One region of the Nonomuraea gerenzanensis genome, then DNA from elsewhere that is predicted to be linked to it. Evidence: riboswitches for the same ligand, from Rfam matches in the RefSeq annotation. Region 1 holds a riboswitch; the other holds the start of a gene.
The links. Region 1 has a riboswitch for cobalamin ahead of LCN96_RS39030 (ribonucleoside-diphosphate reductase subunit alpha). Riboswitches for the same ligand answer to the same signal wherever they lie in the genome.
Positions count from the first base shown of each region.

Region 2: another riboswitch for cobalamin. It lies ahead of cobN (cobaltochelatase subunit CobN); the one in region 1 lies ahead of LCN96_RS39030 (ribonucleoside-diphosphate reductase subunit alpha).

Region 1 is NZ_CP084058.1:8,388,680-8,398,736, forward strand. Features, by position in the region: gene LCN96_RS39025 (ribonucleotide-diphosphate reductase subunit beta) at 1-659, opposite strand, end outside; gene LCN96_RS39030 (ribonucleoside-diphosphate reductase subunit alpha) at 675-2,834, opposite strand; cobalamin riboswitch at 2,938-3,133, opposite strand; gene LCN96_RS39035 (Bug family tripartite tricarboxylate transporter substrate binding protein) at 3,138-4,172, opposite strand; gene LCN96_RS39040 (SAM-dependent methyltransferase) at 4,262-5,038, opposite strand; gene glmS (glutamine--fructose-6-phosphate transaminase (isomerizing)) at 5,108-6,928, opposite strand; gene LCN96_RS39050 (hypothetical protein) at 6,940-7,215, opposite strand; gene LCN96_RS39055 (ABC transporter permease) at 7,372-8,130, opposite strand; gene LCN96_RS39060 (ABC transporter ATP-binding protein) at 8,228-9,040, opposite strand; gene LCN96_RS39065 (TetR/AcrR family transcriptional regulator) at 9,098-9,709, shown strand; gene LCN96_RS39070 (N-acetylmuramoyl-L-alanine amidase) at 9,775-10,057, shown strand, end outside.
Region 2 is NZ_CP084058.1:7,336,700-7,346,756, forward strand. Features, by position in the region: gene LCN96_RS34145 (cobyrinate a,c-diamide synthase) at 1-1,290, shown strand, start outside; gene cobN (cobaltochelatase subunit CobN) at 1,245-4,883, opposite strand; cobalamin riboswitch at 4,922-5,112, opposite strand; gene cobG (precorrin-3B synthase) at 5,133-6,374, shown strand; gene LCN96_RS34160 (precorrin-8X methylmutase) at 6,410-7,030, shown strand; gene LCN96_RS34165 (precorrin-2 C(20)-methyltransferase) at 7,033-8,514, shown strand; gene LCN96_RS34170 (cobalt-precorrin-6A reductase) at 8,505-9,242, opposite strand; gene cobM (precorrin-4 C(11)-methyltransferase) at 9,227-9,982, opposite strand; gene cbiE (precorrin-6y C5,15-methyltransferase (decarboxylating) subunit CbiE) at 9,979-10,057, opposite strand, start outside.

The DNA.
Region 1 (10,057 bases):
GTGTCCACCACGCTGAAAGCGAACTCCATGTGCATGGACTCGTCGCGGAACACCCAGTTCGTCCCCGTGGCCAGCCCGCCGAGCAGGCCCCGGGAGCGGAACCAGTAGACGTAGGCGAAGGCGCCGTAGAAGAACAGGCCCTCGATGCAGGCGGCGAAGCAGATCAGGTTCAGCAGGAACCGGCGGCGCTCGGCGGCGCTCTCCAGCCGCTTCAGGCTCTCGATGGAGTCGATCCACTTGAAGCAGAACTCGGCCTTGTCGCGGATCGACGGGATGTGCTCGATCGCGGCGAACGCCTTGACCCGCTCGTCCGGGTCGGGCAGGTACGTGTCGAGCAGCGTCAGGTAGAACTGCACGTGCACGGCCTCCTCGAAGAGCTGCCTGCTCAGGTACAGGCGCGCTTCGGGGGCGTTGACGTGCTGGTAGAGGTTGAGCACGAGGTTGTTGGCGACGATGGAGTCACCGGTGGCGAAGAAGGCGACCAGCCGGTTGATCAGGTGCCGCTCCTGCGGCGTCATCTTCGCCAGGTCGGCGAGGTCGTTGTGCAGGTCCACCTCCTCGACGGTCCACGTGTTGCGGATGGCGGCGCGGTAGCGCTCGTAGAAGTCCGGGTAGCGCATGGGCCGGAGGGTGAGGTCCATTCCGGGGTCGAGCAGCATGAGAAGAGGGGCTCCTTACTGGCAGGCTTCGCAGGTTTCCGGGTTCTCGAGTGAGCAGGCCACCGCTTCCACCGCTTCCACCGTGGCGACCGTGGTCTGGGCGATGCGGGTGGCCGGGCGGGAGCGCAGGTAGTACGTGGTCTTCAGGCCCTGCTTCCAGGCGTAGGCGTACATCGAGGAGAGCTTGCCGATGGTGGGGCTGGCCATGAAGAGGTTGAGCGACTGCGACTGGTCGATGTACGGCTGGCGCGCGGCGGCCAGGTCGATGAGCGCCTTCTGCGGCAGCTCCCAGGCCGTGCGGTAGAGCAGCTTGAGGTCGTCGGGGATGCCGGGCACCGTCTGCACCGAGCCGTCGGCGCGCTTGAGGTCGTCGCGCAGCTGCTGGGTCCACAGGCCGCGAGCCTGGAGGTCGGCCACCAGATAGCGGTTGACCTGGAGGAACTCCCCTGACAGGGTCTCGCGCTTGAACACGTTGGACACCTGCGGCTCGATGCACTCGTAGCAGCCGGCGATGGAGGCGATCGTGGCGGTGGGGGCGATGGCGATCATGAGGGAGTTGCGCAGGCCGGTGCGGGCGATCTTCTCGCGCAGCACGTCCCACCGGGGTGAGCCGGCCGCGTAGTGGTCGGGGTGCAGGATTCCGGCGGCGGCGCGCGTGTCGGCGTACGACGGGTGCCGGCCGCGCTCGGCGGCGAGGTCGGCCGAGGTGTCGTAGGCCGCCAGCGCGATCTCCTCGGAGATCCTGGTCGACAGCTCCAGCGCGCGCGGCGAGTCGAACGGCAGCCGCAGCGTGAAGAACACGTCGGCCAGCCCCATCAGGCCGAGCCCGATCGGCCGCCAGCGCTGGTTGGCCGCCTCGGCCTCGGGCGTCGGATAGAAGCCGAGGTCGATGGTGCGATCGAGGAAGCGGACGGCGGTGCGCACGGTCCGGCGCAGCCGCTCCCAGTCCACCTCCCCCGCCTCCAGGTGGGCGGCCAGGTTGATCGAGCCGAGGTTGCAGACCGCGGTCTCGGCGTCGCTGGTGACCTCCAGGATCTCGGTGCACAGGTTCGACAGGTGGATGACGTTCCCGGGGCGGGCGGTCTGGTTGGAGGTGCGGTTCGCGGCGTCCTTGAACGTCATCCAGCCGTTGCCGGTCTGGGCGAGGGTGCGCATCATGCGGCCGTACAGGGTGCGTGCCGGGATCTGCCGGACATATCGTCCTTCGGCCTCGTAGGCGCGGTATCTCGCCTCGAACGCCTCGCCGTACAGGTCCGTGAGGTCGGGCGTCTCCTTCGGGTCGAACAGCGACCACATCTCGTCGGCCTCCACCCGGCGCATGAACTCGTCGGGCACCCAGTTGGCCAGGTTCAGGTTGTGCGTGCGGCGGGCGTCCTCGCCGGTGTTGTCCCGCAGCTCCAGGAACTCCTCGATGTCGGCGTGCCAGGTCTCCAGGTAGACGCAGGCCGCGCCCTTGCGCCGCCCGCCCTGGTTGACCGCGGCCACGGAGGAGTCCAGCGTGCGCAGCCAGGGCACGATGCCGTTGGAGTGACCGTTCGTGCCTCGGATCAGGGAGCCGCGCGAGCGCACCCTGGTCCAGGAGACGCCGATGCCGCCGGCGTACTTGGACAGGCGCGCGACCTGCCCGTACCGGTCGTAGATGGCTTCGAGCTCGTCGCGCGGCGAGTCGAGCAGGAAGCAGGACGAGAGCTGCGGGCGGCGCGCCCCCGAGTTGAACAGGGTGGGCGAGCTGGGCAGGTACGACAGCGTGGACATCAGCCCGTACAGCTCGGCCGCCTCGGCGACGCTCCGCGACAGGCCGCACGCCACGCGCAGGAAGAAGTGCTGCGGGCGCTCCAGCACCTTGCGCGTCTCGGGGTGGCGCAGCAGGTAGCGGTCGTGGACCGTGCGCAGCCCGAAGTACTCGAACCGGTCGTCGGCCTCGTCCGCGACCAGCGCGTCCAGCTCGGCGGCGTGCGCGGCGACGAACTCCGCCAGCGCGTCCTGAATCAGCCCGGCCGCGTGGGTGGCCGCGATCGACTCGGAGAACGACCGCACGCCGTGCCCGGCGGCCTCCTCGGCGATCTCCTCGGCCAGCAGCCGCGCGGCGACCCGGGAGTTGGCCGGGTCGGCGATCACCCGCGCCGCGGCCTCCTCGATGGCCAGGCGGCGGTCAACCTCGACGATCTGAGTCACGTTCGCTCTCCTCATCCCCGTGAGGGCATGCGAGAGCACGGCAGCACAAGGCCACGACGCGCTCCGGCCCACCCTCGAGACCCTGAACACCACATGCCGGGCAGCACCCGGCATACCGCTGGCAGGTCTTCGGGCTCGCGGGCACGCTCGATGGCACCTACTGGCCGTCGCTTCCCGGATCTCTCCAGTGCGTCTGACGGCGGTCGTTCCCGCTCACCGCTGCGGGGCAGCCCCGGAATCGCACCGGGTTCCCTTTTGCTCCGCCTCCTGGGAGGCGAACCAGCGACGACCAGGATCCTACATCTAGTGGCCGTTCCCGCAACTGCCCCAGCATGTTGTGGCTTTGGTCGAGTCGAGCAAACCAAGATCACGCAGTACGGCGCGGGTGCGGGCGATCTCGGTGCCCAGCCAGCGGGTGAAGTCGTCACCGGACAGCGGGATCGGCAGCCAGCCCGCGGCCAGGCAGGCGGCCTCCCACTCGCTGGACGCGATCACCGCCTCGCACATGCGCACGGCGTGCTCGCGGCTCTCCTCCGGCATGTCCTCCGGCCCGAACGCGGCCGTCCAGTCGGCGAAGTCCACCCGCACGCCGCACTCCAGCAGCGTGGGCACGTCGAGGTCGGGCACGCGCCGGGCCGAGGAGACCGCCAGCGCCCTGACCCGGCCCCGCCCGATGGCGGTGCGCCAGTCGGCCAGCGAGCCCGCGGCGGCGACCGCCCTGCCCGACAGCAGCGCCGAGGCGGCCTCGCCCAGCCTGGGGTAGCCGGTGTAGTCGACCCGCCGGCCGTCCGCGCCGATCGCCCTGGCGATCAGGCCGAACAGCAGGTGGTCGGGCTCGCCCTGCGGCCCGCCCGCCAGCAGGGTCTGCCCGGGACGGGCCAGCAGGCGGGCGCCGAAGTCGTCGAAGTCGCGCAGCGGCGAGCGGTCGGGCACCACCACGACCTCGATCTGGCCGCTCAGCCTGGCCAGCGGGGTGCCGGTGTCGAGCAGGCTCTGGCCGTTGTTCAGCTCGGCGGCGGCCAGCGCGGGCAGGCCGCTCACGGTGATCACCGACCCGCCGACCGCCAGGCCGCCGGGCCCTGTCGGCCCGCCGCCGGGCGCCGCCGGGCTGCCGGTGATCGCCTGGCCGACGGCCGCCGCGAAACCCGCGGCGCGGGCCGCGTCGGCGAACGCCCGCCCGACCCGGGTCCAGCGGTGCCCGGCCACGTTGATCGAGAATCCGGTACGCAGCACGTTCCCCGCCCGCGGGGTGCCACAACCGGCGGCACAGGCGATGGCGCCGATTCCGCAGGCGACGAACCGCCGCCGGCGCATCTGCTTCTCCCCCGAATCCCCCATTACTCTAGGTTATTAACCCATTACAAGATGGGTTACACCGGGGTCATGGTCAACACTCAATATCGCTATTCTTTGCGATTTTTCGTGACTTATCGGACTTTCTTCCCCACGCCCGCCATCAGCGACGACGGCAGCGACCAGTCCCCCACCAGCTTGGGCCGGTCCGGGCGCCAGTCCGTGGCCTGCACGAGCCCCGGCGGCTCCAGCGGCCAGTCCCCGAAGAACGCGCGGATCTGCCCGGGCGACCGGTCGGTCCCGCCCCTGCCGGACGAGCCCCGGCGGACACCTCTGCCCCGCTCCTCGTCCTCCAGGTCCGCCATGGTCGTGGCGTGCGTGATCACCAGGTGGCTGCCCGGCGCGGCCCGCTCGCGCAGCACGGCCACCGCCCGCTGCGGATCCGCCGAGTCGGGCAGGAAGTGCAGGATCGAGACCAGCAGCACGGCGATCGGCCGGTCGAGATCGAGGAACTCGCCCGCTCCCGCCAGCACGGCGCCGGGATCGAGCAGGTCGGCCTGGACGAAACGGGCCCTGCCCGGCGAGTGCCGGAGCAGGGCCGTGGCGTGTGCGGCGACGACGGGGTCGTGATCGACGTAGACCACCCTGGCCTCGGGCGCCACCTCGTGCGCGCTGCCCTGGGTGGGCAGCCCGGCGCCGAGGTCGAGGAACTGGTCGACCCCGGCGCGGCTGACGTAACGGACGGCACGCTGGAGGAAGGCCCGGTTCGCGCGGGCCAGCGGGACCGCCTCCGGGATCAGCTCGGCGAGCTGGTCGATGGCCTGGCGGTCGACCGCGAAGTTGTCCTTCCCGCCGAGCATGTAGTCGTACATGCGTGCGGGATGAGGTCTCTGGTGGTCGAACTGCCGCACAGTATCGAATTTATGTCGTATCCAGCCGGATAACACTACCTTGGGAAGATTGTGGCTGAATTAAGTCGGCTATTCGACCGTGACGCTCTTGGCGAGGTTGCGCGGCTTGTCCACGTCGCGGCCCAGCGTCACCGCCGCGTGGTACGCCAGGAGCTGCAGCGGGATCGTCAGCAGGATCGGGTCCAGCTCGATCTCGTTCTTGGGGATCACGATCACGTCGTCGGCCAGCTTGGCGTCCGGCTCGCGGTGCCCCACCATCAGCACCTGGCCGCCGCGGGCGCGGATCTCGCCGAGCGTGGTGAGGTTCTTGTCGAGCAGCTCGTCGTCCGGCACGATCGCGACCGTCGGCATGTCGGGGCCGATCAGCGCGAGCGGGCCGTGCTTGAGCTCGCTGGCCGGGTACGCCTCGGCGTGCACGTAGGAGATCTCCTTGAGCTTCTGCGCGCCCTCGCGGGCCACCGGGTAACCGCGCACCCGGCCGACGAACATCATGCTCGGGTGCGGCGCGTACTTCTTGGCCAGCTCGGCGATCTTGTCGCCCTGCTGCAGGATCTGCTCGATCTGGCCGGGCAGCCGGCGCAGGCCCTCCACGATGCGCCGCCCGTCGGCGGGCGACAGGTCGCGCACGCGCCCGAGGTGCAGCGCGAGCAGCGCGAACGCCAGCGACGTCGAGGTGAACGCCTTGGTCGAGGCGACCGAGACCTCGGGGCCCGCGTGCAGGTAGATGCCGCCGTCCACCTCGCGGGCGATGGCGCTGCCCACGGCGTTGACGATGCCGATGACCCGGCCGCCCTTGCGCTTGAGCTCCTGCACGGCGGCGAGGGTGTCGTAGGTCTCGCCCGACTGGCTGATCGCGACGTAGAGGGTGTCGGGGTCGACGACGGGGTTGCGGTAGCGGAACTCGCTGGCCGGCTCGGCGTCGGACGGGATGCGCGCCAGCTCCTCGATGAGCTGCGCGCCGATCTGGCCCGAGTAGTACGCGGAGCCGCAGCCGATGATCTTGACCCGGCGGAAGCTCCGGGTCTCGCGGGCGTCCATGTTCAGGCCGCCGAGGTGGGCCACGTGGAAGCGCTCGTCGAGGCGGCCGCTCATGGTGCGGGTGATCGTCTCGGGCTGCTCGGAGATCTCCTTGAGCAGGTAGTGCTCGTAGCCGCCGGTGTCGTAGTGGCCGGCGTCCCAGTCGACGGTCAGCGGCTCCTTGGCCGTCTCGCGGGCGTCGCTGGCGAAGGTGTGGAAGCCGTCGGCCTTGAGCACGGCCAGCTCGCCGTCCTCCAGGTGCACGACCTGGCGCGTGTAGCGGACCAGCGCGGCCACGTCGGAGGCGGCGAACATCTCCTTCTCGCCGATGCCCAGCACGATCGGGCTGCCGTTGCGCGCCACGACCACCTCGCCGGGCCGCTCGGAGTCGATCACGGCGATGCCGTACGTGCCGACGATGCTCTTGAGCGTCTTCCTGACGGCCTCCTCGAGCGAGTCGTTCTCGTCCACCGCGGCGGCGATCAGGTGCGCGAGCACCTCGGTGTCGGTCTCGGAGGCGAACACCACCCCGTCGGCCTCCAGCTTGGCGCGCAGCTCGGCGGCGTTCTCGATGATGCCGTTGTGCACGACCGCGATGCGCTCGTCGGCGGACAGGTGGGGGTGCGCGTTGACGTCGCTCGGCACGCCGTGGGTGGCCCACCGGGTGTGCCCGATGCCGAGGCTGCCCTTGAACCTGACCGGCACCACCTTGGCCAGATCGGCCACCCGGCCCTTGACCTTGCGTACCTTCAGGCCCTTGTTGGACACCACGACCCCGGCCGAGTCATAGCCCCGGTACTCCAGCCGCTGCAGGCCCTCCAGCAGGATGGGCGCGGCGTCCTTGGGGCCGACATAGGCCACGATTCCGCACATCGAGGTCTCCTCTATCCGTAGACGATCCTGCGTAGCTGCCGCAGGGACAGCTCTGGAGCCGCTACCCGCCGGCCCCGTAACTCGGCCGCGATCCGGGGAAAGATCTCGTCATTGGTGAAGCCCTTGGACTTCAGCTCGCCGTGACGGCGCCGGACGTACTCCTCGGTGGAGTCCGAGAAGTACGACAGCACGTCGGCGACCACGCGGGCGGCCTCGCCTGGGCCGAGCGGGCTCGTCCTCGTGAGGTGCGCGATGAGATCTTCGTACGGATGCCGTGCCGTGGACACAGACGAGGACACTACGGCTCTGGAACGAGACACGCCAACATCCTGCCCGATATCGGGCAGGAAATGCTTCTAGGCGACGGGCGGCGCGGCTCCAAGCCCTTAGGCGACGGCGGCGCGGCTCCGAGCTCTTGGGTGATGGCGCGCGGCTCCAAGCCCTTAGGCGACGGCGGCGCGGCTCCAGCCTTTGCCCAGCCGGCGGCAGGCGAAGGCGCCGGCGGCCAGGCCGAGGCCGGCGAGCACCGCCGCCGGGCCCGCCGTGCCGGCGGCGTCACCCCTGACCGCCGCCTGCAACATGGTCGTCGCCCAGTACCCGGGCGAGAGCGGCGCGACGGCCTGCGCCCAGCCCGGCATCATCGCGTACGGGACCAGCGCTCCGCCCAGCGCGCTGACCGACAGGGCGGCGAGGTTGCACAACGTGCTCAGCTCGCCCTGGCTGCGCACCACCCCGGCGACGGCCGTGCCCGCGCAGAGCAGGGTGAAGCTCCACACCGTCACGGCCAGCGCCAGCGGCCAGACCGGGCCCGCCGGGCGCAGGCCGACCGCGAGCACGCCGTAGACCAGCAGCACGCTCTGCTGGACGACCAGGACGGCGAAGACGGGCAGGGCCTTGCCGATCACCATCTCGGTGACTGTGGCCCTGGTGGCGCGCAGCCGGTCCCAGGTGTGCCAGGTGCGTTCGGTGAGGGTGGCGGTGGCGACGTCGGCCATCGACAGCACCGAGAACATCACCAGCAGGCCCGTGACGGCCTGCGCGGGCTCGCCGAGCATGCTCTTGAAGATCAGCATGAGGACCATGGGCATGACCAGGTAGCTGACGAAGTGGGCGGGGTCGCGGCGGCGCAGCAGCACGTTGTGGCCCGCCAGCACGGCGATCCTGCGCAGCGCCGGCGCGCGACCGGCGGTCAGTCGGCCCACGGTCAGGCGGCTCCCAGTCGGGCGGCCCACGGTCAGGCGGTTCCCTGTCGGGCGGTTCCCGGTCGGGCGGTTCTCACGCGGGCGGCCTTCGCGCGGCTCAGGTGACGTGGTCATGGGACAGCTCCCGGTACAGGTCGTCGAGCGAGGGCTGGCGGATGTCGATGGCGCGTACCGGGCGGTCGAGGTCGCGCAGCAGGGCGGCCAGGGTCGCGGTCGGGTCGGTGGTGGCGACGGCGAGGTCCGGGCCGCCCGCCACGCTCACCCGCACCTCCCCCGGCAGGTCCCTCAGCAGGTCGGCGCCGGCGCCCCGGGCGATCACCCGGCCGTCGCGGGCGACGGCGATCGTCGCTGCCAGCTCCGTCAGCTCCGGCAGGTAGTGGGTGCAGTAGACGACGGCCGCGCCCTCGTCCGCCCGCCGCCGCACCGCCGCGAGCAGCGCCGCGCGCGTCTCGGGGTCGGCGCCCGCCGTGGGTTCGTCGAGGAGCAGCACGCCGGGGTCGGCCAGGAGGGCGGTGGCGGCCTGGGCCCTGCGCTGCTGGCCGCCGGAGAGCACGCTCACCCGGCGGTCGAGCACACCCGTGAGGGCCAGTTCCTCGGCCGTGCCCTCCACGGCCCGCGCCAGGGCCCGGCCGCGCAGCCCCGCCAGGCCGCCGAAGAGCCGCAGCGTCTCCCGTACGGTGATCGTGGGGTAGAGCGCGAGCTGCTGCGGCGCCACCCCCAGCTCCCCCTCGACCCGCACGGACCCGGCGTCCGGCACGACCAGCCCCGCCGCGATCTCGAAGAACGTCGTCTTACCCGCCCCGTTGTGCCCCACCAGCCCAGTGATCTCCCCCGGCGCCACGCCCAGGTCGAACCCGTCGAGCGCGGTCACCTCGCCGAATCGCTTGACCAGCCCCTCAGCTCTCAGCACGGCCGTCACACCCTCTCAGTCTACGCTGTAGACTGCTCTACACTGTAGACTGGCACCGTGCGGAAGCTCAAGACCTCCCGGCAGCCGGAGATCCTCGACGCGGCGCTCGCGATCGCCGACGAGCGCGGGCTCGACGCCCTGTCCATGCGGGCCGTGGCGGAGCGGGTCGGGGTGACGCCCATGGCCCTGTACGGCTACTTCCGCAACAAGGACGAGCTGCTCGACGGCCTGGTCGGGCGCCTGCTGACCGAGCTGGCCCCGGCCGAGCCCGGCGGCACGTGGCAGGAGCGGCTCGCCTCGGTGGCGTGGGCGACGCGGCGGGTGGCCAGGGAGCATCCCTCGGTCTTCCCGCTGCTGCTCTTCCGCTCCTCGGTGACGCCTGACGGGGTGCGCGTGGTGGACGCGATCTATCAGGCGCTGCTGGAGGCGGGGGTGCCCGAGGCCGAGGTGCCGCGAATCGAGCGGCTGGTCAGCACGTTCGTGCTCGGGTTCGCGGTCTCCGAGGTGAACGGGCGCTTCTCCAGCGCCTCGAACGAGTCGCGGGCACGGCGCGGCGGCCAGGACGCCTCGGCGCATCGGCGGCTCGCCGGGCATCTGACGGTCGATGACTGGGATGCCGAGTTCGCTGCGGATCTGGATGATCTCATGCGTATCATCCGACCCGTCTGACACATCCCTTTCCTGGGAATGGTTACGGTGAGTAGTCGTATCGTGACGTTCCTGGGGAGATGTTCATGCAGCTCTGGCTCGCCGTCGTCCTGGCCGCCGGCGTTCTCACCGCACCCGCCGACGTCCCGCCGCCGGCCGCGCCCGGCGCGGGCAGGCAGGCCGACTTCGCTGCGGCGGCGCGTGAGTACGGGGTGCCGGAAAGCGTGCTGCTCGCGGTGGCGTACCTGGAGTCCCGGTGGGACGCGAACGGGGGGCGGCCCAGCACGGCGGGCGGTTACGGGCCGATGCACCTGGTGGACGCGTTCCCGTCCGACGTGCGCGCCCATGGGCACGCGGTCATCGGGGACG
Region 2 (10,057 bases), 1.1 Mb from region 1:
TACCACGCGCTGGCCACCAGGCGGCCCGGCCGGAACCTCGATCCGTGGCTGCAGGGGGCGGAGCGGGTGGTGCCGCTGTTCCTGCACGGGGCGGACGGGTGCGAGGTCGCGGTGGTGGAGGGGGTGATGGGGCTGTTCGACGGCAAGGGGGACACCGACTTCGCCTCGACGGCGCACGTCGCGCGGCTGCTGGACGCGCCGGTGGTGCTGGTGGTGGACGCGGCGCGGCAGAGCCGGTCGGTGGCGGCGGTGGTGCACGGGTTCGCCACGTTCGATGCCCGGGTGCGGGTGGGCGGGGTGGTGCTCAACCGGGTGGGGTCGGAGCGGCACGCGCGGTTGTGCCGATCGGCGCTGGCCGAGGTGGGGGTGCCGGTGCTGGGGGCGGTGCTGCGGGACGATGCCGTGTTCACGCCGTCCCGGCATCTGGGGCTGGTGCCCGCGGCCGAGCGGCGGGAGGAGGCGGTGGCGGCGGTGGATCGGCTGGCGGCGCTGGTGGCTCGGTCGTGCGATCTCGACGCGCTGCTGCGGCTGGCCCGCTCGGCGCCTTTGTTGGACGGCTCCCCCTGGGATCCGGCCGAGGACGGGCCCGGACGTTCGCGTCCCGTGGAGGGAGCGGCAGGCGGCGCGGGACGGGCAGTGGCGAGCGGCCCTGGCGGGGAGCGGCCGGTGCAGGCAGAGGCGGGCGGTGCGGGGCGGGGGCGGCCGGTGGTGGCGGTGGCGGGTGGGGCGGCGTTCACGTTCGGCTACGCCGAACACGTGGAGCTGCTGCGGGCGGCGGGCGCGGACGTCGTGACCTTCGACCCGCTGCGTGACGAGCGCCTGCCGGACGGCACGGGCGCGCTGGTGATCGGAGGCGGCTTCCCCGAGGTGTACGCCGCCGAGCTGGCCGCCAACGAGCCCCTGCGCGCCCAGGTGGCCACCTTCGACGGGCCGATCGTGGCCGAGTGCGCCGGGCTGCTGTACCTGTGCGACGAGCTGGACGGGCGGCGCATGTGCGGGCGCGTCCCCGGCCGGGCCGCGATGACGTCCCGGCTCACGCTCGGCTACCGGGAGGCGGTCGCGCTCGCCCGTACCCCGCTGACCAGGCCGGGCGAGCGCGTGCGCGGGCACGAGTTCCACCGCACCGCCGTCGCGTACGAGGCCGGGCCGCTGTTCCGCCACGAGGGCGGCACCGACGGGTACGGCGATCCCGGCGTGACCGCGTCCTACCTGCACCTGCACTGGGCGGGCACGCCGGGGACGGCTCAGCGGCTGGTGTCGTCCTCCAGGTCGCCCTCGGTCTTGAGGTAGACCTCCTGCAGCCCGCGCAGCACGTCGGGGTCCGGGTGCTCCCACATGCCACGCTCGGCGGCCTCCAGCAGGCGCTCGGCGATGCCGTGCAGGGCCCACGGGTTCGACTCGGCCATGAACGTCTGGTTCTCCGGGTCGAGCACGTACGTCTCGGTCAGCTTGTCGTACATCCAGTCGGCCACCACCCCCGTGGTGGCGTCGTAGCCGAACAGGTAGTCGACGGTGGCGGCCAGCTCGAACGCGCCCTTGTAGCCGTGCCGCCGCATCGCGGCCAGCCAGCGCGGGTTGACGACCCTGGCGCGGAAGATGCGCGCCGTCTCCTCGGAGAGCGTTCTGGTGCGTACGGCGTCGGGCCGGGTGCTGTCACCGATGTAGGCGGCCGGGGCCCTGCCGGTGAGGGCGCGGACGGTGGCGACCATGCCGCCGTGGTACTGGAAGTAGTCGTCGGAGTCGGCGATGTCGTGCTCGCTGCTGTCGACGTTCTTGGCGGCCACGGCGATGCGGCGGTAGGCGTCCTCCATCTGCGGGCGGGCGGCCACGCCGTCGAGGTCGCGGCCGTAGGCGAAGCCGCCCCACACCGCGTACACCTCGGCCAGGTCGGCGTCGTCGCGCCAGTTGCGGCTGTCGATCAGCGGGAGCAGGCCCGCTCCGTACGCGCCGGGCGCGGAGCCGAAGATGCGCATCGTGGCCTGCCGTTCGCCGCCCCCTGCCTCGGCCACGTGGGCGCGCACGTAGTTGTGCTCGTGCGGCTCGTCCAGGGCCGCCACCAGGCGTACGGCGTCGTCGAGCATCGCCACCACGTGCGGGAAGGCGTCCCTGAAGAAGCCGCTGATCCGGACCGTCACGTCGATCCTGGGCCGGGCCAGCTCGGCGAGGGGGATCGGCTCCAGCCGGGTGACGCGGCGGGAGGCCTCGTCCCATTCGGGGCGGACGCCGAGCAGGGCCAGCACCTCCGCCACGTCGTCGCCCGCCGTCCGCATGGCGCTGGTGCCCCAGACGGACAGGCCGACGGAACGCGGCCACTCGCCCGTGTCGGCGCGGTAGCGCTCCAGCAGTGACTCGGCCATCGCCTGGCCGGTCTCCCAGGCCAGCCTGCTGGGCACGGCTCGGGGGTCCACCGAGTAGAAGTTGCGGCCTGTCGGGAGCACGTTGACCAGGCCGCGCAGCGGTGAGCCGCTGGGGCCCGCGGGGACGTAGCCGCCGTTCAGGGCGTGCAGGAGGTGGTCGAGCTCGTCGGTGGTGCGGGCCAGGCGGGGGACGACCTCGGTGGCGGCGAAGGTGAGGATCCGCGTGACGAGGCCGCCGTCGGGAGCCGTGAGCTGAGCCGCATCGGCGGGCGTCGCGGAGGCGGGCGGCGCGATGCCGAGGACGGTGCGCACAACCTCGGAGGCCGCCTCTGGGGCCCAGCCGCGTTCCTCCATCCCCGCCACCAACGCCCGCGCGACCCCCTCGGCCCGATCCACGGCCGCCAGCCCCGCCGTCCCGTCCTCCACCAGCCCGAGCGCCTCCCGCAACCCCGGCAACGTCTCGCGCCCCGCCCACAACTGCCGCGCCCGCAGGACGGCCAGAACCAGATCGACCCGCACCTGCCCCACCGGCGCCTGCCCGAGCACGTGCAGCCCGTCCCGGATCTGCGCGTCCTTCACCTCGCACAGCCACCCGTCCACATGCAGCAGGAAGTCGTCGAACTCGCTGTCATGCGGCCGATCCGCCAGCCCCAGGTCGTGATCGAGCCGGGCGGCCTGGATGAGCGTCCAGATCTGCGCCCGGATGGCGGGTAGCTTGGCCGGGTCCATGGCGGCGATCGTGGCGTGCTCGTCCAGGAGCTGCTCCAGCCGCGCGATGTCCCCGTACGTGTCCGCCCTGGCCATCGGCGGCACCATGTGGTCCACCAGCACGGCGTGCGCCCGCCGCTTGGCCTGGGTGCCCTCGCCCGGGTCGTTCACCAGGAACGGGTAGACCAGCGGCAGGTCCCCGATCGCCGCGTCGGTGGCGCACGCGGCGGACATGCCCGCCGACTTGCCCGGCAGCCACTCCAGGTTGCCGTGCTTGCCCACGTGCACCATCGCGTGCGCGCCGAACTCGGCCGACAACCAGCGGTAGGCGGCCAGGTAGTGGTGGCTGGGCGGCAGGTCGGGGTCGTGGTAGATGGCGATCGGGTTCTCGCCGAAGCCGCGCGGCGGCTGGACCATGACGACGAGGTTCCCGGCGCGCAGCGCGGCCAGCACGATGTCGCCCTGGTGCACGAACAGCTCGCCCGGGGGCGGGCCCCAGTGCCGCTCCATCGCGGCCCGCAGGTCCTCGGGCAGCGTGCGGTACCACTGCTCGTACGAGGCGGCGGAGATCCGTACAGGATTGCCCGCGAGGTGCTCCTCGGTCAGCCAGTCCTGGTCCTGGCCACCGGCGGCGATGAGGGCGTGGATGAGCGCGTCGCCGTCCTGCTCGGCCACGCCGGGGAAGCCCTCGCCCAGGTCGTATCCGGCCTCGGCGAGCCTGGCCAGCAGCCGTACGGTGCTGGCCGGGGTGTCCAGGCCGACGGCGTTGCCGACGCGGGAGTGCTTGGTCGGGTACGCCGACAACATCACGACCAGGCGCCGCTCGGCGGGCGGGACGTGCCGCAGCAGTCCGTGCCGCACCGCGATGCCGGCCACCCGGGCGGCCCGCTCGGGGTCGGCGGCGTAGACGGTCAGCCCGTCCTCGTCGATCTCCTTGAACGAGAACGGCACCGTGATGATCCGCCCGTCGAACTCGGGGATCGCCACCTGTGAGGCGGCGTCCAGCGGCGACAGTCCGTCGTCGTTCTCCTCCCACGCCTGCCGGCTGGTGGTCAGGCAGAGCCCCTGCAGGATCGGCACGTCGAGCGCGGCCAGCGCGCCCACGTCCCACGCCTCGTCGTCACCGCCCGCCGCGGCGGTGGCGGGCCGCGCGCCGCCCGCCGCCAGCACCGTCACGACCAGCACGTCCGCGGCCCGCAGCGTGTCGAGCAGCGCGGGCTCGGCGGAGCGCAGGGACGAGCAGAAGATCGGCATGGCCTGACCGCCGGCGTCCTCGACCGCCGCGCAGAGCGCCTCCACGAACGCGGTGTTGCCCGCCAGGTGGTGCGCCCGGTAGTAGAGCACCCCCACCACGGGCCCGCTGCCCGGTCCGGCCGCCCGTTCCAGCCGCCCCCAGGACGGCGTCGGCGCGGGCAGCGCGAACCCGTGCCCGGTCAGCAGCACGGTGTCGGACAGGAACGCGTGCAGCTCGGCCAGGTTCGCGGGCCCGCCGTGGGCCAGGTAGGCGTGCGCCTCGGCGCAGACGCCGCCGCTCACCGTGGACAGCTCCATCAGCTCGGCGTCCGGTGCCTGCTCGCCGCCCAGCACCACCACCGGCCTGGGCCCGGCCAGCAACGCGTCGAGCCCTTCCGCCCAGGCGCGCCGGCCGCCGAGCAGCCGCACCACGACCAGGTCCACGCCCTCCAGCAGCGCGGGCAGGTCGTCGGGGATCAGCCTGGCGGGGTTGCCCAGCCGGTAGGTGGCGGCGCTCGCGCGAGCGCTCAGCAGGTCGGTGTCCGACGTCGAGAGCAGCAGAACGGTACGGCTGTCGCCAGGCACGGCGCATTCCTCCCTCGGGGTCCTCGCCCCGGTCGCGGGTGACGCGACGGCAGGAGTCTCCTGGCTCCCGGATCAGCGCTCACCCCGGCCTTCCCACCCGTCGCCGGGCAGTGGCCTGTGGTGGGGCTCGCTCCCCGGTCACAGTGGCGGGACCGCGCCGGTTTCGCACCGGCTTCCTCCCTTGCCATCGCCTACCGGGAGACTACGGCACGACCGGCCTCCACCAGAACTGGCGTTACGATCCTCTTCGTGTCCATAGCCGACTTTTCCGGACGGATCCGTCCTGACGCCTGTCCGGGCGCGCTACAGGTACACGAGGCCGCCGACGGCCCGCTGGCCCGCGTCCGCCTGCCCGGTGGCGCGGCCTCCGCCGCCCAGTTCCGGGCGCTCGCCGGCTGCGCCGAGGAGTTCGGGTCGGGCGTGATCGAGCTGACCTCGCGGGCGAACGTCCAGGTGCGCGGGCTGCGCTCGCCCGCCGCCTTCGCCGACCGGCTCGCCTCGGCGGGGCTGTTGCCGTCGGCCGCCCACGAACGGGTCCGCAACATCGTCGCCTCGCCGCTGGGCGGCCGGTGCGGTGACGGGGTGCTGGACGTGGACGCGCTGGTGGCGGAGCTGGACCGGGCGTTGTGCGGGCGGCCACGGCTGGCGGGGCTGCCGGGGCGGTTCCTGTGCGCGGTGGACGACGGCTCGGGGGATGTGGCCGGGCTCGGGGCCGATGTGACGTTCACCGGTGAGGGCTCCGGCGGCGGGCGGCTCCTGCTGGCGGGGCGGGACACCGGGCTGGGCTGCCGTCCGGAGGGCGCTGTGCCGCTCATGATCGCCGCTGCTGAGGCGTTCCTCGACGAACGCCCGGACGACGCTCCCCTGGCCTGGCGCATCCAGGAGCTGGAGAACGGCCCCGCCCGCATCACCGCCCGCCTGACCAGGCACCCGGCCGCGCCGGCACCGACGACCGCCCCGGTCACCGCACCGGTCACCCCACCGGTCACCGCACCGATCACCGCGTCGGCCGCGCCGCCTGAGCGTCCTGGCGCGCGAAGGCGGGCCGGGCGGCGCACGCAGCGGGACGGGCGGGTGGCCCTGGAGGTGCTGGTGCCGCTCGGCCGGCTGACCCCCGCCCAGCTCAGGGCCCTGGCAGACAGCGGCCCCGCCGTCCGGCTCACCCCCTGGCGGACCGCCGTGTCACTGGACCTCACCCCCACCGAGGCGGACGACGCGGAGCAGGCGCTCGCCGACGCGGGCCTGATCACGGACCCGGCGTCCCCCTGGGCCGGAGTCACCGCCTGCACGGGCCGCCCCGGGTGCGGCAAGGCGCTGGCGGACGTCCAGGCGGACGCACGACGCTGGGTGGCGGAGCTGAACGCGGACGACCGCGCCCCCGCCACCCCCGTCCACTGGGCGGGCTGCGAACGGCGCTGCGGCCTGCCGCGCGGCCCCGTCATCGAGCTGGTCGCCACCGCCGACGGCTACCGCCGCAGCCACCCGAGCTGAACCCGCCCCACCGACGACCACCGAGAAGGGCCCCCGTGACCGACTACCTCCGCGACGGCGCCGAGATCTACCGGCGCTCGTTCGCGACCATCCGCGCCGAGACCGACCTCACCGGCCTGCCACCCGAGGTCGCCCAGGTGGCGGTGCGGATGATCCACGCCTGCGGCATGACCGACCTCGTCACCGACCTGGCCTGGTCCCCCGGGGTGGTGGTGCGGGCCCGTGAGGCGCTGCGCGCGGGCGCGCCCGTCCTGTGCGACGCGATGATGGTCGCTTCGGGCGTGACCAGGCGCAGGCTGCCCGCCGGCAACGAGGTGCTGTGCACGCTGCCCGACCCGCGCGTCCCCGAGCTGGCTGAGCGGCTCGGTACCACGCGCAGCGCCGCCGCCCTGGAGCTGTGGCGCGACCGGCTCGACGGCGCGGTGGTGGCGATCGGGAACGCGCCGACCGCCCTGTTCCGGCTGCTGGAGCTGGTGGCGGAGGGCGCGGGACGGCCGGCGGCGGTGCTGGGCGTCCCCGTGGGGTTCATCGGCGCGGCGGAGTCCAAGCAGGCGCTGGCCGGCAGCGACCTGGAACACCTGGTGGTGCACGGCCGCCGCGGCGGCAGTGCGATGACGGCGGCGGCGATCAACGCCATCGCGGACGAGACGGAGTGATCATGGTGAAGGGACGCCTGTACGGGGTCGGCCTCGGTCCCGGTGACCCGGAGCTGGTCACGGTCAAGACGGCCAGGCTGATCGGCGAGGCGGACGTGATCGCCTACCACGCCGCCAGGCACGGCCGCAGCATCGCCCGTTCCATCGCGCTGCCGTACATGCGGGCGGACCAGATCGAGGAGCTGCTGCTCTACCCGCTGACCACGGAGACCACCGACCACCCCGGCGGCTACCAGGGCGCGCTCGACGACTTCTACGCCGACTGCGCGCAGCGGCTGGCCGCGCACCTGGACGCGGGACGCACCGTGGTGGTGCTCGCCGAGGGCGATCCACTGTTCTACGGGTCGTACATGCACCTGCACAAACGGCTCGCGCACCGCTACGAGACCGAGGTGGTGCCGGGCGTGACGTCGGTCAGCGCCGCGTCCGCCGTGCTCGGCCGGCCGCTGGTGGAGCGGGACGAGGTGCTGACCGTGCTGCCCGGCACGCTGCCGGCCGACGCGCTGGCCGACCGGCTGCGGGAGACGGACTCGGCGGCGGTGCTCAAGCTGGGCCGCACGTTCGAGAAGGTCCGCGACGCGCTGGCCGAGGCCGGCCGGCTGGACGACGCCTGGTACGTCGAGCGCGCCACGATGGGCGCCGAGCGGGTGGCGCCGCTCAAGGACGTGGACCCCGGCGGCGTGCCGTACTTCTCGCTGGCCCTGCTCGCCAGCCCCGCGGAGCGCACGTTCGTGCCGGAGCCGCCGGCGGTGCGGCAGTCGGGCGAGGTGGCCGTGGTGGGCCTGGGCCCGGCGGGGCGGCCGTGGCTGACGCCCGAGGCGCAGGAGGCGCTGGCCGCCGCCACCGACCTCGTCGGGTACGGCCCGTACGTGGACCGCGTCGCCCCGAACCCGCGCCAGCGCCGCCACCGCACCGACAACCGGGTGGAGGCCGAACGCGCCAGGCACGCCCTGGAGCTGGCCCGCGACGGCGCCCGGGTGGCGGTGGTGTCGTCCGGGGACCCGGGCGTGTTCGCCATGGCCAGCGCGGTCATGGAGGCGGCGGCGGACTTCCCCGACGTGCCGGTGCGGATCGTCCCCGGCCTGACGGCGGCGCAGGCGGTGGCCAGCCGCGTCGGCGCGCCGCTGGGGCACGACTACTGCGTGGTGTCGCTGTCGGACCTGCTCAAGCCGTGGGAGGTGGTGGCCGCCAGGCTCGCGGCGGCGGCCGGGGCCGACCTGGTGCTGGCGATCTACAACCCGGCCTCGCGCAGCCGCACGTGGCAGCTCGCGGCGGCCCGCGACCTGCTGCTGGAGCACCGGGACGCCGCCACCCCCGTGGTGATCGGCCGGGACGTGGGCGGCGAGCGGGAGAGCGTGACCGTCACGACGCTGGGCGAGCTGGATCCCGGGCAGGTGGACATGCGCTGCCTGCTGATCGTCGGCTCCTCCACCACCCGGATCACCGACCGCGGCCTGGTCTACACCCCGCGCCGCTACCCCTGAGCCGCCGCCCACTCCGTCGCCGCCGCCACGGTGTCCACCAGGCGGACGCCGGGCGGGAGCGGCGGCCGGTTCACCATGATGACGGGCAGGCCCAGCTCGCGGGCGGCGGTGAGCTTGGCGGCGGTCAGCTGTCCGCCGCTGTCCTTGGTGACGAGGATGTTCAGGCGGTGCTCGCGGATGAGCGCGCGCTCGCCCTCGACGGTGTACGGGCCCCGGTCGAGCAGGACGTGCACGTGGGGCGGCACGGGAGGCTCCGGCGGGTCCACGGAACGGGCCAGCAGCCACACGCCCGGCAGGCCGGCGAAGATCGGCAGGCTCCGGCGCCCGGTCGTGAGGAACACCCTGAGGCCCGTCGTGAGCAGCGCGGCGGCGGCGTGCAGGGAGCCGACGCGGTGCCAGGCGTCGCCGTCCCCCTCCTGCCACCCCGGCCGGCGCAGGACGAGCAGCGGCACGCCGGTGGCCGAGGAGGCGGCGGCGGCCGAGGCGGTCATCCGCTCGGCGAAGGGGTGGGTGGCGTCCACCAGCGCGTCGATGCGCTCCTCCGCCAGGAAGGCGGCCAGCCCCCCGGGCCCGCCGAACCCGCCTTCCCGCACCTCCCCGACCGGCAGGCGCGGGTTGCTCACCCGCCCGGCCAGCGACGACACGACGTGCGTCGCGGGCCGGGCGGCCAGCTCGGCGGCCAGGGCCCGGGCCTCGGCCGTGCCTCCCAGGATCAGGACCCGCCGCACGCACGTTCCCGTTCGGCGCTGTACAGGTGGCTGTCGGGGAACTGCGTGGCCGACAGCACCCGCCCGACGACGATCACGGCGGTGCGCCGGATGCCGGCCGCGTGCACCTGCTCGGCGATGTCCGCCAGGGTCCCCCGCAGGATCACCTCGTCGGCTCTGCTGGCCCGCGCCACCACGGCGACGGGGCACGCGGCCCCGTACGACGGCAGCAGCTCCGCCACCACCTCGTCGATCCGCTGCACCGCCAGATGCAGCACCATCGTCGCCCCGCTCGCCCCCAGCGTGGTCAGGTCCTCGCCCTCGGGCATCGGCGTGGCCCGCGCCGAGGTGCGGGTCAGGATGATCGTCTGGCCGACACCGGGCACGGTCAGCTCCCTGCCCAGCGCGGCCGCCGCCGCCGCGAACGCCGGCACCCCCGGCACCACCTCGTACGGCACGCCGAGCGTGTCCAGCCGCCGCATCTGCTCGGCGACGGCGCTGAAGACGGACGGGTCGCCGGAGTGCAGCCGGGCCACGTCGAGCCCGTCGCGGTGGGCGGTGAGCAGCTCGGCGACGATCTCGTCGAGGGTGAGCTGGGCGGTGTCGACGAGCCTGGTGCCGGGCTGGCAGGAGTCGAGCAGCTCGCGCGGCACCAGCGACCCCGCGTACAGGCACACCGGCGAGGTCTGCAGCCGGCGCAGGCCGCGCAGGGTGATCAGGTCGGCGGCGCCGGGGCCGGCACCGATGAAGTACACGGTCACGTGTCGTCCTTCTTGGTCAGGGACCATACGGTAACCGGCATCGCCGGCCGCCACCCGGTGAACCCGCCCACGGGC